One region of the Pantoea sp. NSTU24 genome, then DNA from elsewhere that is predicted to be linked to it. Evidence: riboswitches for the same ligand, from Rfam matches in the RefSeq annotation. Region 1 holds a riboswitch; each other region holds the start of a gene.
What was found. Region 1 has a riboswitch for thiamine pyrophosphate ahead of thiM (hydroxyethylthiazole kinase). Riboswitches for the same ligand answer to the same signal wherever they lie in the genome.
Positions count from the first base shown of each region.

Region 2: linked by a shared signal. The riboswitch ahead of thiB (thiamine ABC transporter substrate binding subunit) and the one ahead of thiM (hydroxyethylthiazole kinase) in region 1 are both predicted to bind thiamine pyrophosphate.
Region 3: linked by a shared signal. The riboswitch ahead of ACLHDD_RS20165 (TenA family protein) and the one ahead of thiM (hydroxyethylthiazole kinase) in region 1 are both predicted to bind thiamine pyrophosphate.

Region 1 covers NZ_JBKIWZ010000001.1:1,928,386-1,935,575, reverse strand. Annotated here, with positions in the region: gene ahpC (alkyl hydroperoxide reductase subunit C) at 1-388, shown strand, start outside; gene ahpF (alkyl hydroperoxide reductase subunit F) at 460-2,028, shown strand; gene ACLHDD_RS09210 (AEC family transporter) at 2,089-3,048, opposite strand; gene ACLHDD_RS09205 (hypothetical protein) at 3,145-3,342, opposite strand; partial or broken gene ACLHDD_RS09200 (HTH-like domain-containing protein) at 4,493-4,738, opposite strand; TPP riboswitch at 4,931-5,027, shown strand; gene thiM (hydroxyethylthiazole kinase) at 5,062-5,859, shown strand; gene thiD (bifunctional hydroxymethylpyrimidine kinase/phosphomethylpyrimidine kinase) at 5,846-6,646, shown strand; gene ACLHDD_RS09185 (GntR family transcriptional regulator) at 6,684-7,190, opposite strand, start outside.
Region 2 covers NZ_JBKIWZ010000001.1:64,305-71,494, reverse strand. Annotated here, with positions in the region: gene ACLHDD_RS00285 (MFS transporter) at 1-565, opposite strand, end outside; gene sgrR (HTH-type transcriptional regulator SgrR) at 818-2,485, shown strand; TPP riboswitch at 2,521-2,623, shown strand; gene thiB (thiamine ABC transporter substrate binding subunit) at 2,670-3,656, shown strand; gene thiP (thiamine/thiamine pyrophosphate ABC transporter permease ThiP) at 3,632-5,242, shown strand; gene thiQ (thiamine ABC transporter ATP-binding protein ThiQ) at 5,226-5,927, shown strand; gene ACLHDD_RS00260 (DedA family protein) at 5,933-6,697, opposite strand; gene polB (DNA polymerase II) at 6,873-7,190, shown strand, end outside.
Region 3 covers NZ_JBKIWZ010000003.1:341,161-348,350, forward strand. Annotated here, with positions in the region: gene ACLHDD_RS20140 (DUF1479 domain-containing protein) at 1-895, shown strand, start outside; gene ACLHDD_RS20145 (DNA-binding transcriptional regulator YciT) at 961-1,728, shown strand; gene ACLHDD_RS20150 (LacI family DNA-binding transcriptional regulator) at 1,707-2,723, opposite strand; gene ascF (PTS cellobiose/arbutin/salicin transporter subunit IIBC) at 2,980-4,428, shown strand; gene ACLHDD_RS20160 (6-phospho-beta-glucosidase) at 4,467-5,897, shown strand; TPP riboswitch at 5,999-6,101, shown strand; gene ACLHDD_RS20165 (TenA family protein) at 6,172-6,861, shown strand; gene ACLHDD_RS20170 (ABC transporter ATP-binding protein) at 6,858-7,190, shown strand, end outside.

The sequences.
Region 1 (7,190 bases):
AGAGTTCCAGAAACTGGGCGTAGATATCTACTCCGTTTCGACCGACACCCACTTTACCCACAAAGCCTGGCACGGTTCTTCTGACACCATCGCAAAAATCAAATATGCGATGATCGGTGACCCGACTGGCGCGCTGACCCGTAACTTTGAAATCATGCGTGAAGACGAAGGTCTTGCTGACCGTGGCACATTCATTGTTGACCCACAAGGCGTTATCCAGGCTATCGAAATTACTGCAGAAGGCATTGGCCGCGACGCTTCTGACCTGCTGCGCAAAGTGAAAGCAGCGCAGTACGTGGCTTCACACCCAGGCGAAGTCTGCCCGGCAAAATGGAAAGAAGGTGATGCTACCCTGGCCCCATCTCTGGACCTGGTTGGTAAAATCTAATTCCGCTTCGGCCTTTCGACCATTCTCCAATCGGGTGCTGCGGCACCCGATTTTTTGACCAGGATATCACTATGCTCGACACTAATCTGAAGACGCAGCTCAGGGCCTACCTTGAGAAATTAACTAAACCTGTTGAGTTGATTGCCACCCTGGACGAGGGCGCTAAATCAACCGAGATCCGTGAACTGTTGGTTGATATCGCTGAGCTGTCTGAGAAAGTCAGTTTCCGCGAAGAGAACGATCGTCAGGTGCGCAAGCCCTCTTTCCTGATCACTAACCCAGGTTCGGACAGCGGCCCGCGTTTTGCCGGTTCGCCACTGGGTCACGAATTTACCTCACTGGTGCTGGCCCTGCTGCAGACCGGTGGGCATCCTTCGAAGGAAGCACAGAGCCTGCTGGACCAGATCGCGGCGCTGGATAGCGACTTCCATTTCGAAACGTACTATTCGCTCTCCTGCCACAACTGTCCTGACGTTGTGCAGGCGCTGAACCTGATGGCGGTCATTAACCCGCGCATCAGCCACACTGCTATCGACGGTGGTCTGTTCCAGAACGAGATTCAGGAACGGAATGTCATGGGTGTGCCAGCGATTTTCCTTAACGGTAAAGCGTTCGGCCAGGGCCGCATGAGCCTGGCGGAGATCGTCAGCAAAGTTGATACCAATGCAGACAAGCGTGCGGCTGAAGAGCTGAACAAGCGTGACGCCTATGACGTGCTGATTGTTGGCAGTGGTCCGGCGGGCGCTGCAGCAGCAGTCTACTCTGCACGTAAAGGGATCCGTACCGGCCTGCTCGGCGAGCGCTTCGGCGGCCAGGTGCTGGACACGGTCGATATTGAGAACTATATCTCCGTCCCGAAAACGGAAGGGGCAAAACTGGCAGGGTCACTGCGCGCTCACGTTGATGATTACAACGTGGATGTGATTGAAAGCCAGAGTGCGATCAAGCTGATTCCGGCCGTGAAAGAGGGCGGTTTACACGCCATCGAAACGGCTTCAGGTGCGGTACTGAAATCGCGCAGCATCATTCTGGCGACCGGTGCGCGCTGGCGTAACATGGGCGTACCGGGCGAAGAAGAGTATCGCACCAAAGGTGTGACCTACTGCCCGCACTGCGATGGTCCACTGTTTAAAGGCAAGCGCACGGCAGTCATTGGTGGCGGTAACTCCGGCGTGGAAGCCGCTATCGATCTGGCAGGCATCGTTGAACATGTCACACTGCTGGAGTTTGCCGGTGAAATGCGTGCCGACAAGGTGCTGCAGGATAAGCTGCGCAGCCTGAAAAACGTCGACGTGATCCTGAATGCGCAGACCACCGAAGTGAAAGGCGACGGCAGCAAAGTGACCGGCCTGCATTACCTTGATCGTACCACGCAGACCACCCACGAGCTGGCGCTCTCCGGTATCTTCGTCCAGATCGGTCTGCTGCCAAACACCCCATGGCTGGAAGGTGCGGTTGAGCGTAACAGGATGGGTGAGATCATCATCGATGCCAAATGCGAAACCAGCCTGAAAGGCGTGTTTGCTGCAGGTGACTGCACCACCGTGCCGTATAAACAGATTATTATCGCCAGCGGTGAAGGTGCTAAAGCCTCTCTGAGTGCGTTTGACTATCTGATCCGTACAAAATCGGCAGAATAACGCTTAACGAGTCAGACAAGAGCCCTGCAGCAGCCATGCTGCAGGGCTCTTTTTAGCCTGTTAATAGCCCGCCAGCGTCATGAGCATCATCCAGACTGGCGTCGTCACTGCCGCAAACAGCGTAGAAAAGAGCATGCTTGCCGCCGCAGGGCCGGTAATGACATTAAATTTCTGCGACATCAGATATACATTGACCCCGACTGCCATCGACCCCAGCAGCACCACGACTTTACTCTCCAGCGGGGGTAAACCAGTCAGCCAGGCCAGTGCCCATACCGTCATCGGCTGCAGTATCAGTTTCAGCAGGCAGATTGTGTAGCTCGCCTTTAAGCCGTCCCTGACCCGATAGTGCGCCAGGCTCATGCCCAATGTCACCAGCGACAGAGGCGCGGCCAGCGAGGCCAGCATCCTGAGCGGTTCAGCTGCCAGCAAGGGCAGGGGGCGCTGCAGGAAACTCCATGCGGTACCGCTGAGAATGCCGATAATGAGTGGATTCTTCAGCACGCCAGTGAGTGTGCGGTAAAGACTTTCCGGCGAAAAGCTGCCCTGTTTTGCCCACTCAACGGACACGGTCAGTAAGGTCCAGAGAATCAGGCTGTTAAAAACCAGTACCAGCGCCACCGGCGGCAGTGCATCGGGCCCCAGCAGAACCGTCGCCACCGGGATACCCAGCATGACGTTATTGGAAAAAATACCGCCCAGTGCAAATACCGACGCCGCCACCCCATCCAGATGGAACAGTCGTGTCGCCAGCATACGTCCCACGATGAATACCAGCAGGCAACCGCCAAAAAAAGCCAGCAGCAAACGGGCATCCACGGGCGGGCTTTGCGAAAAGGTACTCATTACCCGAAACAGCATGCAGGGCAGCGCGACGTTGAATACGAAACGATTCATACCTTCGCTGATACTGTCGGGCCAGTTGCGGAGGCGTGTCAGGCAATATCCCAGCAGGATTAGGATAAAGAGGGGCGCTGACAGATAAATCTGGTGGATCAGGTGTTCAGACAGGCGTGACATAGACGCAATCAATTCAGGCGATGAATAATGAACAGGCTAACAAATTGTTAAGTAAATGTTAACCCATGCGGGCCCGGCATTATCCCAATCGGAACGCTAGCCTAACCATCGACGTGCCTGCTGATCACTGATATCACGATAGTAGACGCGGTAAAGGGTTTCGCCGCAGCCCGGACAGTGGGCAGAAAGATATGTAGAGAGATACGATCTGCCGTTTGGCGCTACGGCCCCCTGACGTCTGATAGTAATGTTCTGCCATCGATGGCGGTGAGGAATAAGCGCTAAAAATCGCATCATACATCCTGAATAGTATGAAGTCCGGCTTCAGAGGTTTTCTGACGCCATGAGATGAAGGGGGTTTTACAATCAGGCGTTGAGCAGATTAGCGAGGTTGCGACAATCCGAATCGCTGCAAAAATCGTCTTCATCAGCTCTGGCTGGAATACCCACAAAGAGGTATACCAACACCCCGCGCATTTAGCCTTTTTTGGTCCCGCCAGACGTTGACCGGGATCATCGAAGCGGTTCGATTACCGATTATTTTCAGGCTTGCTTTAAGGATGGCTGGCTTATGCGTCAGGCCTTAACCCGACTCAGGTTGTCCTTCTTTGTGAAAGCTGAGAAATACCTGTATTGCCTGATGTGGATAATGCCAGAGCAGGAGGGCGATATTCGGCCTGCTTATCATCAAATCGACGCTTTATGTCGGTGGTAATGCATCTGAGGGATAAATAGGACTCAGGGCTGCGGCGTTTACTGCATTCTATATGTCTTCCGTCTGTTCTTCGGCAATAGTTGGTTGGGTGAAAAATATTCAGCACATACAGCAGAGGGCTGGCCATGATAAGATCGGAGGGATCACTAAGCACTATCTCCATAGGTTTTCTTATGGTTAGTTTCTTATGTGATTGCTGGGATTGACGGGGAGTACTGAATAGTTTCACTAACAGGCATTAAGGCTTGTATTGTCCGAAATCTGATAAATATATAAAGAACATGTGATCGTTAATCTTAAATGTTCGAAACACCCTGGCACCACCCAGACGATAAGAACAGGGGATAGAGTCTGCGAAAAGTTTCGGCTGGATTGCTGTAAATTTCATCAGTATGATTGTTGGCACAATCAGCGACTGAAACGAACACATGAGCAACCCCGAAGACTTAATACGGGAAATCTGTTTTTTATTGTCCGAAGTATCAACATCTTTGAGTGCGCGCAGGACTGTATGCATATCACCAATTCAGACAGGTCAATGTTATTCTTATATAGACATCGGCACTTTTGTGGGAAACAGGCTATAACACAACGCCATAAAGTTGCTGTAAGCGATTCACACCATAATCACCAGTGACATTTTGTCCTCGGACAAAAATCCCTTTGCAAGTCGTGACCGCTTCTCGATACTGCCAATAGGTTTCACGTGCACGCATCCACCTGAGCGCATTAACTAAACGTAAATACAGATGATCTTGTTAATCCCAGCTTCAAAGTATTAAGCCCAGCGGCTTTGAGCCGTTCAGTGATATTCCGCATTTGCTGAAATCAGTACCCAGGTCTGGCTTTAAGCCATACACCCTCGCAAAACGCTTTTGCCGTAACTTTTTACTGATGGTCGGCGTATTTGATCATCCGGAAGTGCATTTCTACCGTTTGACCATTTCGTGGTGCACTGTTGCTGGCTTGCTTAATGTTTCCGTGAACTGAGTTCTGTTATTTGTATGTCTCGCTTATCAAATTCAGATAATCAATAATTTTTGTCATTCAGATGTGGGATACAAACTGAGAGACAGGCTGGGTACAGCGTGAAGAAGCGATGACCAGGGAGAGGCTTGCGTTAGTAACCCACTTCCCCTAATCTGGCAAAAAGTAAGCTATTTTGTACCTAATGACTCGGGGTGCCCTTCTTTGTGAAGGCTGAGAAATACCCGTATTACCTGATCTGGATAATGCCAGCGTAGGGAAGTCTGATGCCTGACCGCATTCGCCTTCTTGTTCGCCGGTTGGGAGCTAACATGCTACAGCCATCTCAACACCTTTCCGCCGCGCATTTTGCGCCTTTTCTGCATGCGTTTCGCCGTCACTCACCGCTGGTCCACTGTATGACCAATGAGGTGGTACAGAACTTCACCGCCAACGTGCTGCTGGCACTGAACGCCTCTCCGGCGATGGTTATCGATGCTGACGAAGCCGCTGAGTTCAGCCGCTTTGCCGATGCGCTCCTCATCAATGTCGGTACTCTGACCCGCGAGCGCCAGCAGGCGATGCAGGCCGCCGTGTCCGCCGCCAGAGAGGCAGGCACGCCCTGGACGCTCGATCCGGTGGCGGTCGGCGCCCTGACGCTGCGCAGTGACTTCTGCCAGCAGTTGTTGAGTCAGGAACCGGCCGTGATCCGCGGCAATGCATCAGAGATTCTGGCGCTGGCAAAGCAGGCCAGCGGCGGACGCGGCGTGGATACGCTGCATCAGGCGGATGCGGCGATTGATGCCGCCCGGCAGCTCGCCACCACCTGGCGCACGCTGGTCATCGTCAGTGGGGAGGTGGACTACGCCACCGACGGTGCGCGGATCTTTGCGCTTCGCGGCGGCTCGCCCCTGATGACGCGGGTAGTCGGCACCGGCTGTGCACTGTCAGCGGTCGTGGCAGGATTCAGCAGCCTGCCCGGTGACCGGCTGCTAAACGTGGCCGCCGCCTGTCAGGTCATGTCGTCAGCGGGGGAGAGGGCGGCGTCACAGGCTGCCGCGCCGGGTAGTTTTGCCACGGCGTTTGTTGATGCACTCTGGACGCTGGAGGCACAGCATGAAACGTATTAATGCCCTGACGATTGCCGGGACCGATCCCAGCGGTGGCGCCGGGATTCAGGCCGACCTGAAAACGTTTTCCGCGCTGGGTGCCTATGGCACCAGCGTTATCACTGCGCTGGTGGCGCAGAACACCTGCGGCGTTCAGTCGGTCTGCCGTGTTGATCCGGACTTTGTGACCGCTCAGCTCGATTCGGTACTGAGCGATGTCCGCATCGACAGCGCGAAAATGGGCATGCTGTCGGAAACGGCTATCGTTGAGCAGGTGGCCGCCCGCCTGAAGCAGGCGGCAATTCCCTTTGTCGTGCTTGACACGGTGATGGTAGCGAAAAGCGGGGATGCGCTGCTTTCACCGGACGCCGTGGCCAGTGTCCGGGAGCTGTTACTGCCGCAGGTTTCGCTGATCACGCCTAATCTGCCGGAGGCCGCCGCCTTACTGGATTGTGCTCTCGCCACCAATGAGGCGGAGATGCGTGAGCAGGGACGGGCGCTGCTGGCGCTGGGCTGTCAGGCCGTGCTGATGAAGGGCGGGCACCTGGCGACGGGTGAGAGCCCGGACTGGCTGATCGCGCCCGATGCAGAGCAGCGATTCAGCACGCCGCGCGTCAACACCCGCCATACGCACGGCACAGGCTGTACGCTGTCAGCGGCGTTAACGGCCCTGCGTCCGCGCCATGCTGACTGGGCAGACACCCTCGCAGAGGCGAAAAGCTGGCTGCAGCAGGCGCTGCTGCAGGCAGATTCACTGGAGGTCGGGAAGGGCATCGGGCCGGTTCACCATTTTCATCAATGGTGGTAGTGATGCAGACCCTCACCGTCCTGGCGGACGGTGAGGGTCAGGGCGTTTCGAACCAGGCGCTGTTGCGCTCAGCAATCGGGGTGATGGAGAAGATCATCTCCTGCAGATGGAGACGCATGGCGGCTTCGGCCGCATCCGCATCGCCGGACGTCAGCGCGGCAAATATGGCGTCATGCTGCTCAATCAGCTTTTCCGGCGGGGAAACTTCACTCAGCGTCAGAAACCGTACCCGATCCATCGTCGCTTTAATGTTCTCTACCGTTTCCCACGCGAGCCTGCAGTCAATGCTTTCCGCAATCAGGCGATGAAACTCATCGTCCAGGCTGAGGAACGCCTGACTGTCATGGCGTGTGGCGGCCATGCGCTGCAGCTGCAGGTTATGCTCCAGCGCCATCAGCCCCTGGGCAGTGATCGTCTGCGCCGCACGCCGGACGACCGAGATTTCCACTGCTTCCCGGATAAAGCGGCCATCCGCCACCCGTTTGGCGGAAATTTTGCGCACGAAGGTGCCGCGCTGCGGTAATACCTGTACCAGTCCCGCCTC
Region 2 (7,190 bases), 1.9 Mb from region 1:
AGACCAGCAGGATGCAGAGCAGAAACAGCGCAGCGGCCACGATAAACAGCGTGACAAAGCCGTAGTTCAGCGCGAGGGCAAAGGAGAGCGGCGGGCCGATCACCCACGCCAGCGAGAGCTGCGCACGCATTACCGAACTGAACATCACCGCTTCGCGCGCCGACTGGTCGGCGTACTCGCGCGCCAGCGCAAACAACTGAGGCATGGAGACGCTGGCCAGCGCCGACAGCAGTACGCCCAGGGTGAGCAGCGTCAGATAGTGTCGGGTAAAGGCGAACAGCAGCGCATTGGCCAGCGCCATCAGGCAGCAGAAGAGAATGATATGACGCCGGTCGCCTACGCTGTCTGAGCGCTTTGCCACCAGCATACTCACCACGATCCCGGCCACCGCATTGATGGTAAAGAACAGGCCGACCCAGAAGGGGCGCGCCTGCACCTCGCGCGTCAGAAACAGGCTGAGGGTCGGTGCCTGCAATGCACCGGCCACGCCCAGCATGAAAGAGGCGACCATAAAAGCGAGGTAAACCGGATTGATGCGGCGCTGCCGCGTTAACAGCGATTTCATAGCGAAATCCCTTTCAGGACAAACGGGGGAAAAAAGAAGGGTAGACGATACCGTGCAACATGAAAAAAGCCAGCAGAGATCCTCTGCCGGCGGTGAAAATGCACCCTACTCAGAAAAGCACGTCGCTGAAGCGCGGCGTGAGGGTCGAACGCCATTCCCTGCGGAATGCCTCCCGCTCTTCCCATTGCACAAAGTTTGCTCTTAAAATAGGGCAGGAAAAACAGAGCGCTTTTCAGCGGGAGTTCCCCTTTTATGTCCTCATCACGTCTGAAACAGCAGTTCATCCGCCTGTGGCAGAGCTGTCAGGGGCAGACGCAGGCGATCACCCTCAGCGAACTGGCCGACAGGCTGCATTGCTCACGCCGCCACATGCGTAACCTGCTTAACCGGATGCAGGCTGCGGGCTGGCTAATCTGGCAGGCTGAGGCCGGTCGCGGCAAACGCTCGGTGCTCACCTTCTGCTACACCGGGCTGGCTTTACAGCAGCAGCGCGCCGAGGATCTGCTGGATCAGGATCGTATCGATCAACTGGTTCAGCTGGTCGGGGACAAGAATCAGGTGCGCCAGATGATCGGCGCGCATCTGGGCCGCAGCTTCCGCCAGGGCAAGCATATCCTGCGGGTGCTCTACTATCGGCCACTGCTCAACCTGCTGCCTGGCTCACCGCTGCGGCGCTCGGAAACCCATATTGCGCGCCAGATCTTCAATGGCCTGACGCGAATAAATGAGGAAAACGGGGAAGCCGAGCCGGACATTGCCCATCACTGGCAGCAGACCTCGCCGCTTCACTGGCGTTTCTTTCTGCGCCCGGCAATTCGTTTCCATCACGGCAGAGAGCTGGAGATGGAGGATGTGCTGGCCACGCTGGCGCGTCAGCGCCCGCACCCGCTCTTCGCCCATATTGCAGAGATCGCCTCGCCCGCTCCCTGGACGCTCGACATCCACTTAAGCCAGCCCGACGCGTGGCTGCCCTGGCTGCTCGGCAGCGTGAGTGCAATGATCCTGCCACGCGAATGGCCCACCCTGCCCGACTTTGCCCGCCAGCCGGTGGGCACCGGCCCCTACCGGGTGATCCGCAATCAGGCGAGTCAGCTGAAGATTGAAGCTTTTGATGACTACTTTGGTTTTCGCGCCCTGATTGATGATGTCTCTATCTGGGTGCTGCCCGACATCAGCGATGAGCTGGTCTACGCCGGTGTCCGTCTGCAGGGCGACAGGGGGAGCACTGATGAGGTTCAGGAAGAGAGCCGTCTGGAGGAAGGGTGCTACTACCTGCTGTTCGACCAGCGTTCCGCGCTGGGCCGTAATGCGGCGGTCCGGCGCTGGGTGAGCTATCTGTTTAACCCCATCGCCCTGCTCAACCACGCGGGCGTCGGGTATCAGCGCTACTGGTTCCCGGCCTACGGCCTGCTGCCGCGCTGGCATCACCGCCGCGACCTGAAGCCGGTCGAAAAACCGTCCGGCCTGACCCACCTGACGCTGACCTGGTACAGCCAGCACGTCGAGCATGAGGGTATCGCCAATGCACTGCGGCCGCTGCTGGCTCAGCATGGCGTGACACTGGTGACCCGCGAGATCGACTACGAAAGCTGGTATCAGGGCCAGGCGGAAAGTGACATCTGGCTCGGCAGCGTGAACTTCACCCTGCCACTGAACTATTCGCTGTTTGCACAGCTGTATGAGGTCCCGCTGCTGCACCACTGCCTGCCCATCGACTGGCATGGGGAAGCCGCGCGCTGGCGCGAAAAAACGCTGCCACTGGCCGAATGGAGCAAGCAGTTAGTCGAGGAAGCAGGTCTGCATCCGTTGTTTCACCACTGGCTGCTGCTGGAAGGCCAGCGCAGTATGCGTGGCGTCCGGATGAATACGCTGGGCTGGTTCGATTTTAAATCGGCCTGGTTCGCGCCACCGGCGCTGTAACGCTTTCGCCACGCCGCTGAAATGACTAGAATGTGGCGTTCTCAACGGGGTGCCGCCTGCCACCAGCAAGCAGCTGAGAGAGACCCGTCGAACCTGATTCGGTTAATACCGACGTAGGGATTTGAGAGGCCTCAGTGCTCAGATCCTTTGCGACTCATCCCCTATTCTCCTGAAGGAGCGCAAAGTGTTAAACAAAGTTCTGCCGGTCCTGTTGTTACTCTCCGCCCCCGTTCTGGCGGCTAAGCCGGTGCTCACGGTCTATACCTATGACTCTTTCTCGGCCGACTGGGGCCCTGGCCCGGCAGTAAAAAAAGCCTTTGAAGCCCGCTGCAACTGCGAACTGAAATTTGTCACGCTGGAAGATGGCGTCTCGCTGCTGAACCGCGTGCGGATGGAAGGTAAAAACAGCAAGGCGGATGTGGTGCTGGGACTGGACAACAATCTGGTCCAGGCGGCGCAGAAAACCGGCCTGTTCGCCAGAAGTCAGGTCGACACCGCCAGATTAACCCTGCCTGGTGGCTGGCATGACACGACCTTCATTCCCTTCGACTATGGCTACTTCGCTTTTGTCTATGACAAAACCCGGCTGAAAAACCCGCCGAAAAGCCTGAAAGAGCTGGTCGACAGCCCGCAGAAGTGGCGGGTTATCTACGAAGATCCCCGCACCAGCACACCGGGTTTAGGTCTGCTGCTCTGGATGCAGAAAGTCTATGGTGATCAGGCACCGCAGGCGTGGCAGAAGCTGGCGCAGAAAACCGTGACGGTGACTAAAGGCTGGAGTGAAGCCTATGGCCTGTTCCTGAAAGGGGAAAGCGATCTGGTGCTGAGCTACACCACGTCACCGGCTTATCACATTATCGAAGAGAAGAAAGAGAATTATGCGGCCGCCCCGTTTGCCGAAGGCCACTATCTGCAGGTCGAAGTCGCCGCGCAGTTAGCCAGCAGCAAACAGCCCGAGCTGGCGCAGCAGTTCATGACGTTTATGGTCTCCCCCGACTTCCAGCACACCATTCCAACCGGCAACTGGATGTACCCGGTGACCGCCACACCGCTGCCAGCCGGTTTTAACGCCCTGACGGTGCCCGCCACTGCGCTGCAGTTCTCGCCGGAAGAGGTCGCCAGCCAGCGCGCCAGCTGGATTAGCCAGTGGCAACGCGCAGTCAGTCGCTGATGCCGCGCTGGCTGCTACCCGGCTCATTCGCCACGCTGCTGTTAACCCTGGTGGCGTTTCTGGCCTTCGGCGCGCTCTGGCGCGCCGCACCGGAAACCGACCTGCGCAGCGTGCTGCAGGATGATTACCTGCGCCATGTCATCGCGTTCTCATTCGGTCAGGCACTGCTCTCTGCGCTGCTGTCACTGCTGCCCGCCCTGCCGCTGGCACGGGCGCTCTATCGTCGCCGCTTTCCGGGCCGTCAGCTGTTGCTGCGCCTGTGCGCCATGACCCTGGTGCTGCCGGTGCTGGTGGCGATATTTGGTCTGCTGACGGTTTACGGACGTACCGGCTGGCTGGCGCAGCTCTGCCAGTGGGCCGGGATTGGCTATCACTTCTCGCCTTATGGGCTGTCAGGCATTCTGCTGGCGCACGTCTTCTTTAACCTGCCGCTGGCGACGCGTCTGCTGCTGCAGGCGCTGGAGCAGATCCCGGCGGAGCAGCGTCAGCTGACGGCTCAGCTCGGCCTGCGCGGCTGGCATCAGTTTCGTCTGCTGGAGTGGCCGTGGCTGCGGCGTCAGCTGCTGCCTGCCGGGGCGCTGATTTTTATGCTCTGTTTTGCCAGCTTTGCCACCGTGCTGTCGCTGGGCGGCGGTCCGCAGGCGACCACCATCGAACTGGCCATCTTCCAGGCTCTGAGTTATGACTATGATCCCGGCCGCGCCGCCCTGCTGGCAATGATCCAGCTCGGCTGCTGCCTGACGCTGGTGCTGCTCAGTCAGCGCTTCAGCAAGGCGATTCCCGCCGGAAGCAGCCAGCTCAGCGGCTGGCGCGATCCGCAGGATTCGCGTGCGGCACAGCTGATTGATGCGCTGCTGATCCTGCTGGCGCTGCTCCTGCTGCTGCCCCCGCTGGCGGCGGTGGTCGTCGAGGGTCTGCACGGCGGCATACGGGGTGCGCTGGCGCAGCCAGCACTCTGGCAGGCGACCTTCACCTCGCTGCGAATCGCCACGGGCGCGGGGCTGCTCTGCGTGGTGCTGACGATGATGCTGCTGTGGAGCAGCCGCGAGCTGCGGCTGCGTCAGCGTCCGATGGCCGCACAGCTGATCGACACCAGCGGCATGCTGATCCTGGCGATGCCCGGCATTGTCCTCGCCACCGGCTTTTTCCTGCTGTTCAACACCACGATCGGCCTGCCCGACTCGGCAGAGGGGCTGGTGATCTTTACCAATGCGCTGATTGCCATTCCTTATGCCATGAAAGTGCTGGAAAACCCGATGCGGGATGTCGCGGAGCGTTATGGCAGACTCTGTGATTCGCTGGCTATCCACGGCTGGAACCGGCTGCGGCTGATTGAGCTGCGGGCGCTGAAGCGTCCGCTGGCGCAGGCGCTGGCCTTTGCCTGCGTCCTGTCGGTGGGCGATTTTGGCGTGGTGGCGCTATTTGGTAGTGCCGACTTCCACACGCTGCCGTTTTACCTTTATCAGCAGATAGGGGCCTATCGCGGCGCGGATGGTGCAGTCACTGCCCTGTTGCTGCTGCTGCTCTGCCTGTTGCTGTTCACGCTAATGGAAAAATTGCCAGGTCGCCATGCTGACTCTCGATAACCTTACCTACCTCTATCAGCATCTGCCGATGCGCTTCAGCCTTCATGCCGCACGCGGCGAGCGCATCGCCATTCTCGGCCCCAGCGGCGCGGGTAAAAGCACCCTGCTGAGCCTGATCGCCGGTTTCCTGTCGGTGAACCAGGGCTCCCTGATTATCGAGGGCCAGGATCATACGCACAGCGTCCCGGCCAGACGACCGGTGTCGATGCTGTTTCAGGAAAATAACCTCTTTCCGCACCTCAGCGTGCAGCAGAATATGGGGCTGGGGCTGCATCCGGGATTGAAGCTTACGGCACAGCAGCGTCAGGAACTGGTCACGCTGGCCGCGCAGGTGGGCCTGGGCGATCTGCTGACGCGTCTGCCAGGCGAACTGTCGGGCGGCCAGCGACAGCGGGTCGCGCTGGCCCGCTGCCTGCTGCGGAATCGGCCAGTGCTGCTGCTGGATGAGCCTTTCTCGGCGCTCGATCCGGCATTGCGTGGAGAGATGCTCCAGCTGGTGCGTTCGGTATGCGACGCGCGTGGCATCACCCTGCTGATGGTGTCGCACAGTCTGGAAGATGCACAGCAGATTGCCGCACGCAGCGTGGTGATCGTGGATGGCCGGGTTTACTGGGATGGCGAAACCCGACAGCTGCTGTCGGGCGAGACGCGGGAAGCCGATGTCCTCGGTATCCCGCGTCGTTAAGCCGGTCAGGCGATAAAGACCTGCCACAGCAGATGGCGGAAAACCGGCATCATCGGATGGAACTGGATGCCGACGAACGCTGCTACGGCGACGATCAGCCCCAGCGGGCCTGCCCAGCGCAGACGTTCCGGCGGCAGCCAGGCGGTAGCCCAGTCGCGGCTTTTGCCGCTGCGCCACCAGCGCCAGCATAACCAGCCGCCCAGCCAGATCAGCAGTGCAGCCCCCAGCAACAGCCACTTAAAGCTGCCGCCCTGCGCGGCCTTTGGCACATCAATCGCCACGCCCGCCAGAATGCCGGGCAGCAGATAGAGCGGTGGCCAGAGGATGCAGCCGATGATGTTCGGCGGCAGGAACTTACGTACCGGCAGCTCCAGCATGCCAGCTGCCAGTGGGATCAGCGGCCGCGTCGGCCCCACAAAGCGCCCGACCAGGATGGTAAACATGCTGTGCTGATGCAGGGCGTGCTCGGTTTTATCCAGCAGCCCCGTGTACTTCTGCAGATATTTCCAGCGGTGCAGCGGCCCCTGGAATTTCCAGCCGATACCGTAGGACACCCAGTCACCAATCAGACAGCCCGCAAAGCCCGCAGCCCAGGCCGGATAGAGGCCAAGCTCGCCGCTGCCGACCAGCGCGCCCAGGCTGGCCATCATTACCGTGCCTGGCAGCAACAGCCCGACCAGCGCCAGCGACTCCAGAAACGTCACCAGCGCAACGGCAAACAGCGCCCATTCCAGGGACTGTGTAATCAGTTGTTGAATCCAGGCTTCCATAATCATCCTTAGCAAAAGCAGAAGGCTGGATTGTCCTGAGCCAGCCACACAGCGTCAAGGCAAGAATTGTAGGGCAATGTTGACAAAAGCCAGCTGCGGGAACTGTATAAATATCCATGGTATACTTAACGGGTTTTCTCATCCCTGAAATGCTGAGTCCGGAGAACTGCTGATGATGCCCCGCGCAGGTTTTGTGCTCACCCGCCACTGGCGCGACAGCCCGCATGGCACGGAAATTATCCTCTGGCTCGCCACCGATGCGGGCCCGCAGCGCGTAGTGCTGCCGGTGCAGGAGTCCGTGGCCTTTATTCCTGAGGTGTTTCAGGTGCAGGTGCGCGCGTTACTCCAGGATGAACGTCAGTTTCGGATTCAGTCGCTGGCGCTGAAAGATTTCCGTCGCCGCCCGGTTTTCGGCCTCTACTGCCCGCAGAACCGGCAGCTTCAGCGCATTGAAAAACGGCTGCGCGAACAGGGCATTCCGGTCTATGAGGCG
Region 3 (7,190 bases), on a different contig from region 1:
CGATGACTTTTTCGGCTCGCTGGCTGCTTCACGGCCTGAAATCTACCCGATCTACTGGTCCCAGGCGCAGATGCAGGCCCGACAGAGTGCGGCGATGGCCGACGCGCAATCTTTTCTGAACCGGCTATGGACATCAGAATCGCAGGGCAGACAGTGGTTCGATCCTGATGTCAGCATTATTTATCCCGACCGGATCCGCCGCCGATTGCCGGGCACCACATCAAAAGGCTTAGGGGCGCATACGGATTCCGGCGCGCTGGAACGCTGGTTACTGCCCGCTTATCAGCGGGTCTTCCATAAACTGTTTCAGGGTAACTTCGACGCTTACGATCCCTGGGATGCGGCACACCGGACGGAGGTTGATGAGTATGATCTGCCAGGCACCACCAAATGCTCGGTGTTCCGTACTTTCCAGGGCTGGACGGCGCTATCCGATATGATCCCTGGGCAGGGGCTACTGCATGTGGTTCCGGTACCTCAGGCGATGGCTTACGTGCTGCTACGTCCACTCCTGTCTGACGTGCCGGAAGAGGAACTGTGCGGCGTTGCGCCCGGACGGGTATTGCCAATCAGCGATCGGTGGCATCCGCATCTGATGGCCGGACTCTGTTCGATTCCCGCTTTAGAGGCAGGCGATTCGGTATGGTGGCACTGTGATGTCATTCATGCCGTTGCACCGGTCGAAGATCAGCAGGGCTGGGGCAACGTGATGTATATCCCTGCCGCCCCTCTGTGTGAAAAAAACCGTGCCTATGCCAGAGAAGTTGTACAGGCGCTGGAGCAGGGCCGGTCGCCAGGCGATTTTCCGCCAGAAGATTATGAAGCGGCATGGGAGGGGCGCTTTACGCTGGCAGACCTCAACAGCTATGGACGCCGGGCGCTGGGTCTGAGCTAATCCGGCGCATGAACGCCGGATAAACCCTGTTACACTGCACAGTCTGTTTACAGCGAAACGGTATTATGAACCCGCGACATCATCAAATTATTCAACTGGTTAATAGCCGGGGCAGCGTGCCTGTCAGCGAACTGGCGCAGCTAACCGGCGTGTCTGAAGTCACGGTACGCCAGGATCTTACGCTGCTGGAGCGCGACCGGCTGCTGCGCCGGGTTCACGGTTCAGCGCTGGCGCTGGATAGCGATAACGTCGGCACCCGCATGAATACCCGCTATCCGGTTAAGCAGGCGCTGGCGCGCCATGCGGCCAGCCTGGTGCAGCATGGGGAGTCGGTGTTTATCGAAGGCGGCAGTACCAACGCCCTGCTGGCGCGTGCGCTGGCCGACCGGGCCGATCTGACGCTGATTACCGTCAGCCACTACATTGCCCAGCTTCTGCGTGAAGCCGCCTGCGAGGTCATCGTTCTGGGGGGCCTGTTGCAGAAAAGCAGTGAGTCAGTGGTCGGCCCGCTGACCCGTTACTCCATCCAGCAGGTCCATTTTCACCGGGCATTTGTTGGCGTGGATGGCTGGCATCCGGAAACCGGTTTTACCGGTCGCAATATGCTGCGCTGCGATGTGGTCGATGCCGTACTGGCCAGGGGCGCTGAAAGTTATGCCCTGACCGACGCGTCTAAATTTGGTCAGGTTCACCCTTATCCGCTCTCTTCGGGTTATCAGGTCGGGCATGTGATTACCGACAAAATGCTGGACGCATCAACGGTAACGCAGCTCAGGGAGCAGGCGATCGTGGTCAGCCTGGTCGCGACGGATCAGCCAGAACCGGGTCTCTGAGCCACAGAGTCGCGCAGCATCAGACGGGCGGTAAAGGGAGCCTGTGGATGCCAGTCACCGCCATCCAGCATGGTCAGCAGACGCTTTATGGTCTCGTCAATCATCTCGGTGACCGGCAGCTTCATACTCGACAGCGATGGCGTGACGTAGGGTGCCAGAGGGATATCATCGAAGCCGATCACCGAAACCTGCTCAGGCACCGCAATCTGGCATTCCGTCAGACGTTTAATCGCCCCAATCGCCATTTCATCGTTACTCGCCACCAGTGCGCTGAATGTTACTGCACGCGCCAGCAGCATATCCACAGCGGCCATGCCGCTCTGTGCCGTCCATTTACCCGCCACGATGCGCGCCGGATCAGCCTCGATGCCCGCCGAGGTCAGCGCAGCACGATAACCGGAGAGGCGCTCAATACCGGTTGTTGAGTCCGGCGAGCCGGTGATAAACGCAATATCCCGGTGTCCCTGTGCCAGCAGATGGCTTACCGCCATGGCGCTGCTGGCATGCTGATCGCTGAAAATGCAGTAGCTCTGGTTGATACGCAGCCGCCGGTTGATAACCAGAATCGGCTTATTATGTCGGGAGATAATAGCATCCAGTGCATCAATGCTCAGGAAGCGCGGGTAGATGATGATGCCGTCACAGCGCAGATCGAGCAGAAACTCGATCGCTGCCTGCTCCTGCTCCGCAGAATGCTTACCGTCCGCCAGAATAAGCTGACGACCCTGCTGCTCCAGGATGCGCGCGGAGTGCGCCATCATTTCTGTAAAGTAGCTGCCGCTGTAGAGTGTGTTGGTCATCACCAGCCCGATGGTCTGAGAGGTGCGGGTTGCCAGATTCCGCGCCAGCAGATTGGGCCGGTAGCCGGTTTCAGCAATGGCCTGCAGGACCTGCTCCCGTTTTTGCTGGCCGACATAGCCATTGCCGGAGAGCACGCGTGACACGGTCGCTTTTGAGACGCCCGCCCGTTTTGCCACTTCCTGAATCGTTGCCATGATGCTGCTCCTCTGCTGCGTCCGTCATGCAGTCTACCTAAGCCACTCAATATTGGAAATATTTACCCGGCGTCGGCGCAAATGCCGCCCTGCTTCCCAAGTGATACGCTTCACAAAACCGAAAGCTGCCTGATTTTCGGGCTTGTCGGGAAGTGTAAAGCCCTTCATGATTTTGTGAAACCGGTTTCCTATCAGCCTGTCCGCAGGTACATAAAACATAAATTCTGACCGATTTACCCTACAGAGAAGAGCGATCATGCCCAGAAATTATGCCGAGGTGTCTCGCGCCATCGTTGATGCGCTAGGCGGCCTCACCAACATCGAAGCCGTAACGCACTGTATGACGCGTCTGCGGTTTGTAGTGAAGGATGACACGCAGATTGACTATCCCAGGCTCAAAGCGATTCACGGCGTGCTGGGCGTGGTGCATAACGATACCCAGTGTCAGGTAATTATCGGAAACACAGTATCGCAGGCTTATCAGGCACTGCTGGAACTGGGCTCACCGGGTGCCTCATCCAGCGCACCGGTGAAACGTAAAATCACGTTCAGGCGGATTGGCGCGGGCATACTGGATGCGCTGGTCGGCACGATGTCGCCGTTAATTCCGGCCATTATCGGCGGATCGATGGTGAAACTGCTGGCGATGATTCTGGATATGGCGGGACTGTTTGACAAAGGCTCGTCAACCCTGGTGATCCTCAACGTCATCGGCGACGGCGCATTTTTCTTCCTGCCCGTCATGGTGGCGGCCTCGGCAGCACTGAAATTCAAAACCAACATGTCGCTGGCGATCGCGATTGCCGGTGTGCTGGTTCATCCCACCTTTATCGATCTGATGGCGAAAGCCGCGCAGGGGCAGCCGGTAGAGTTTGCCCTGATTCCGGTGACAGCGGTGAAATACACCTACACCGTCATCCCGGCACTGGTGATGACCTGGATCCTGTCGCACATTGAGCGCGGCGTGGACCGCATCACGCCTGCCGTGACGAAAAACTTCCTGAAACCGATGCTGATTGTGCTGATTGCCGCGCCCATCGCCATTGTGCTGATTGGCCCGATTGGCATCTGGATCGGCAGCGGCATCTCTGCACTGGTCTATACCGTTCATGACTATCTTGGCTGGCTTTCTGTGGCCATCATGGGGGCGATCTGGCCGCTGCTGGTGATGACCGGGATGCACCGGGTCTTTACGCCAACCATCATCCAGACCATTGCTGAAACCGGAAAAGAGGGCATGGTGATGCCGTCTGAGATTGGCGCCAACCTGTCACTGGGTGGGTCGTCCCTGGCGGTGGCGTTTCGCACTAAAAACCGCGAACTGCGCCAGACCGCGCTGGCCGCAGCGGCCTCCGCAATTGTGGCGGGCATTTCAGAACCTGCACTGTATGGTGTGGCGGTTCGTCTGAAGCGACCACTGATCGCCTGCCTCATCAGCGGATTTATCTGCGGTGCCGTCGCGGGAATTGGCGGGCTGGCCAGTCATTCAATGGCCTCACCTGGCCTCTTTACCAGCGTCCAGTTTTTTGATCCTGCCAATCCGATGACGATCGTCTGGGTCGGCGCGGTAATGATTCTGTCCGTCGTGCTGTCATTTGTTCTGACGCTGTTACTGGGCTTCGAGGATATTCCGGAGACGGAACCGCAGCCCGCATCGCAGACCTCGCCCGTGACTGAACGTACTAACGCAATTAGCAGCCATTAAAGGAACCGGTCAACGCGACCAGAAAAAAAGAGGATTGCATGTCTGAATCAAGGTTTCCGCAAGGATTTTTATGGGGTGGCGCGCTGGCCGCGAACCAGAGTGAAGGTGGCTTTCGCGAGAGCGGAAAAGGCTTAACTACTGTTGATATGATCCCACATGGTCCGCACCGTATGCCGGTCAAGCTGGGGCTGGAAAAGCGATTTACCCTGCGTGACGATGAGTTCTATCCCAGCCATGAGGCTATCGATTTCTATCATCGCTACCGGGAAGATATTGCGCTGATGGCAGAGATGGGGTTCAGCGTGTTCCGTACCTCCATTGCCTGGAGTCGGCTCTATCCGAATGGAGATGAGCTGACGCCTGCCCCGGCTGGCATCGCCTTCTACCGTGCGGTGTTTGAGGAGTGCCGCAAATACGGTATCGAACCGCTGGTCACGCTCTGCCATTTTGATGTGCCGATGCATCTGGTCACCGAATATGGCTCATGGCGCAACAGGAAGATGGTCGACTTCTTCGCCCGCTACGCCCGCAGCTGCTTTGAAGCGTTTGATGGTCTGGTGAAGTACTGGCTGACCTTCAACGAGATTAATATTCTGCTGCACAGTCCGTTCTCTGGTGCAGGCTTAGTGTTTGAACCCGGTGAGAATAAGGAGCAGGTTAAGTATCAGGCGGCGCATCATGAGCTGGTCGCCAGCGCCCTGGTGACGCGCATCGCGCATGAGGTGAACCCGGCGAATCAGGTCGGCTGCATGCTGGCAGGCGGGAACTTCTACCCGTGGTCCAGCAAACCAGAAGATGTCTGGGCGGCGCTGGAAAAGGATCGTGAGAACCTCTTCTTTATCGACGTGCAGGCACGGGGCGCGTATCCCGCTTATGCCGCCCGCCTGTTCCGGGAAAAGGGGATTACGCTTGAGATCGCCGACGGGGATGATGAGATCCTGAAAAACAGCGTCGATTTTGTCTCGTTCAGCTATTACGCCTCACGCTGCGCCTCGGCAGAAATGAATGAGCAAAACAGCAGCGCCGCCAATGTGGTGAAATCCCTGACTAACCCACACGTGCCGCGCAGCGAATGGGGTTGGGGCATCGATCCACTCGGCTTACGCATCACCATGAATATGATGTATGACCGCTATCAGAAGCCGCTGTTCCTGGTGGAAAATGGTCTGGGCGCGCGCGATGAGATCGATGATAACGGCGAGATCAATGACGATTACCGCATCAGCTATCTTCGTGAACATATCCGCGCGATGGGTGATGCCATTGAAGATGGCGTGCCGGTGCTGGGCTACACCAGCTGGGGCTGCATCGATCTGGTGGCGGCCTCAACCGGAGAGATGAGCAAGCGCTATGGCTTTGTTTATGTTGACCGCGACGATCGCGGAAACGGCACGCTGGCGCGCATGCGTAAAAAGTCATTCTGGTGGTACAAAAAAGTGATCGCCAGCAACGGCACCGATCTTGAGTGACACCGTCACACAGGGCCGGTAATGTGCCCGTCAGCAGCAGTGGCAGAGACGCTCAACGGCCTCTCTGCCGATTGTGCTCTGGCAGAAATTATCGTATAACCACTGTCTCCGAGGGGTGTCCTGTAACGGGCTGAGATGGCGTAAGCCGAACCCTTTGAACCTGATCTGGGTCATGCCAGCGAAGGGACGGGTCGGCAGATTCTTCTGTCTTATCTCCTGCATTATCCCCTGTTCCAGACCGTATGCCCGGATCTCCCTGACAACCGGAGATCCTATGTCACGTCCGCTTTTCGATACCGGCTTTTATGGCCGTCTGCGCCAGCAGGCGGGTCCCCACTGGCACGCCTATGTTGCGCATGACTTCGTGCAGCAACTCGGCCAGGGTACGCTGCCCGCCGCCGCTTTCCGGCATTATCTGGTGCAGGACTACCAGTTTCTGCTGCACTTTGCCCGCGCCTGGGGCCTGCTGATCAGCAAACTCACCGATCCAGACGCGCTGCGTCATGCGACCACCTCACTTAATGCCATCATCAATGAACTGCCGTTGCACCAGACTTACTGCCGGCAATGGGGCATCAGCGAAACCGATATGGCCGCAGAACCTGAAGCAATGGACACGCTGAACTACACCCGCTATGTGCTGGATGTCGGCCACACCGGCGATGCGCTGGCGTTGATGCCCTGCGTCGCCGGTTATGCCGAGATCGGCCTGAACCTGCTGCACGACCCATCTACCCGCTTTGAAGGTAATCCTTATGCGGCGTGGATAGAGAACTACGGCGATAAAAGCTATCTGACGGGCGTTCGCCGCTCGCTCTCCCTGTTTGAACGGCTGGCGCATGAGTGCGCCGGTGAAGCACGATTTGATCAGCTGACGGACATTTTCACCACAGCGACCCGGCTGGAATCGGCTTTCTGGCAGATGGGGCTGAATCAGGTGACCAGCCTGGAGAATGACGCATGAGGATCACGACCCTGCCTGCCGCACCGGGGATTCTGGTGCGTCAGCTCACCCTGAATTTCGGGCTGCAGCCGCTCTTCAGTCAGCTTGATCTGGAAATTGCAGGCGGAAAAATCACCGCGCTGCTCGGGGCCAGCGGCGTCGGTAAAAGCAGCCTGATGCGGGTCATTGCCGGACTGACACCACCCGTCGCCGGAGAAGTCAGCGGCAGCGATGGGCTGCCGCTGACCGGCCGCATCGCCTGGATGGGGCAGCAGGATCTGCTCTATCCCTGGCTGACGATAGAACAGAATGTCTGCCTTGCCAGCCGTCTGCGCGGGGAAAAGGCTGAC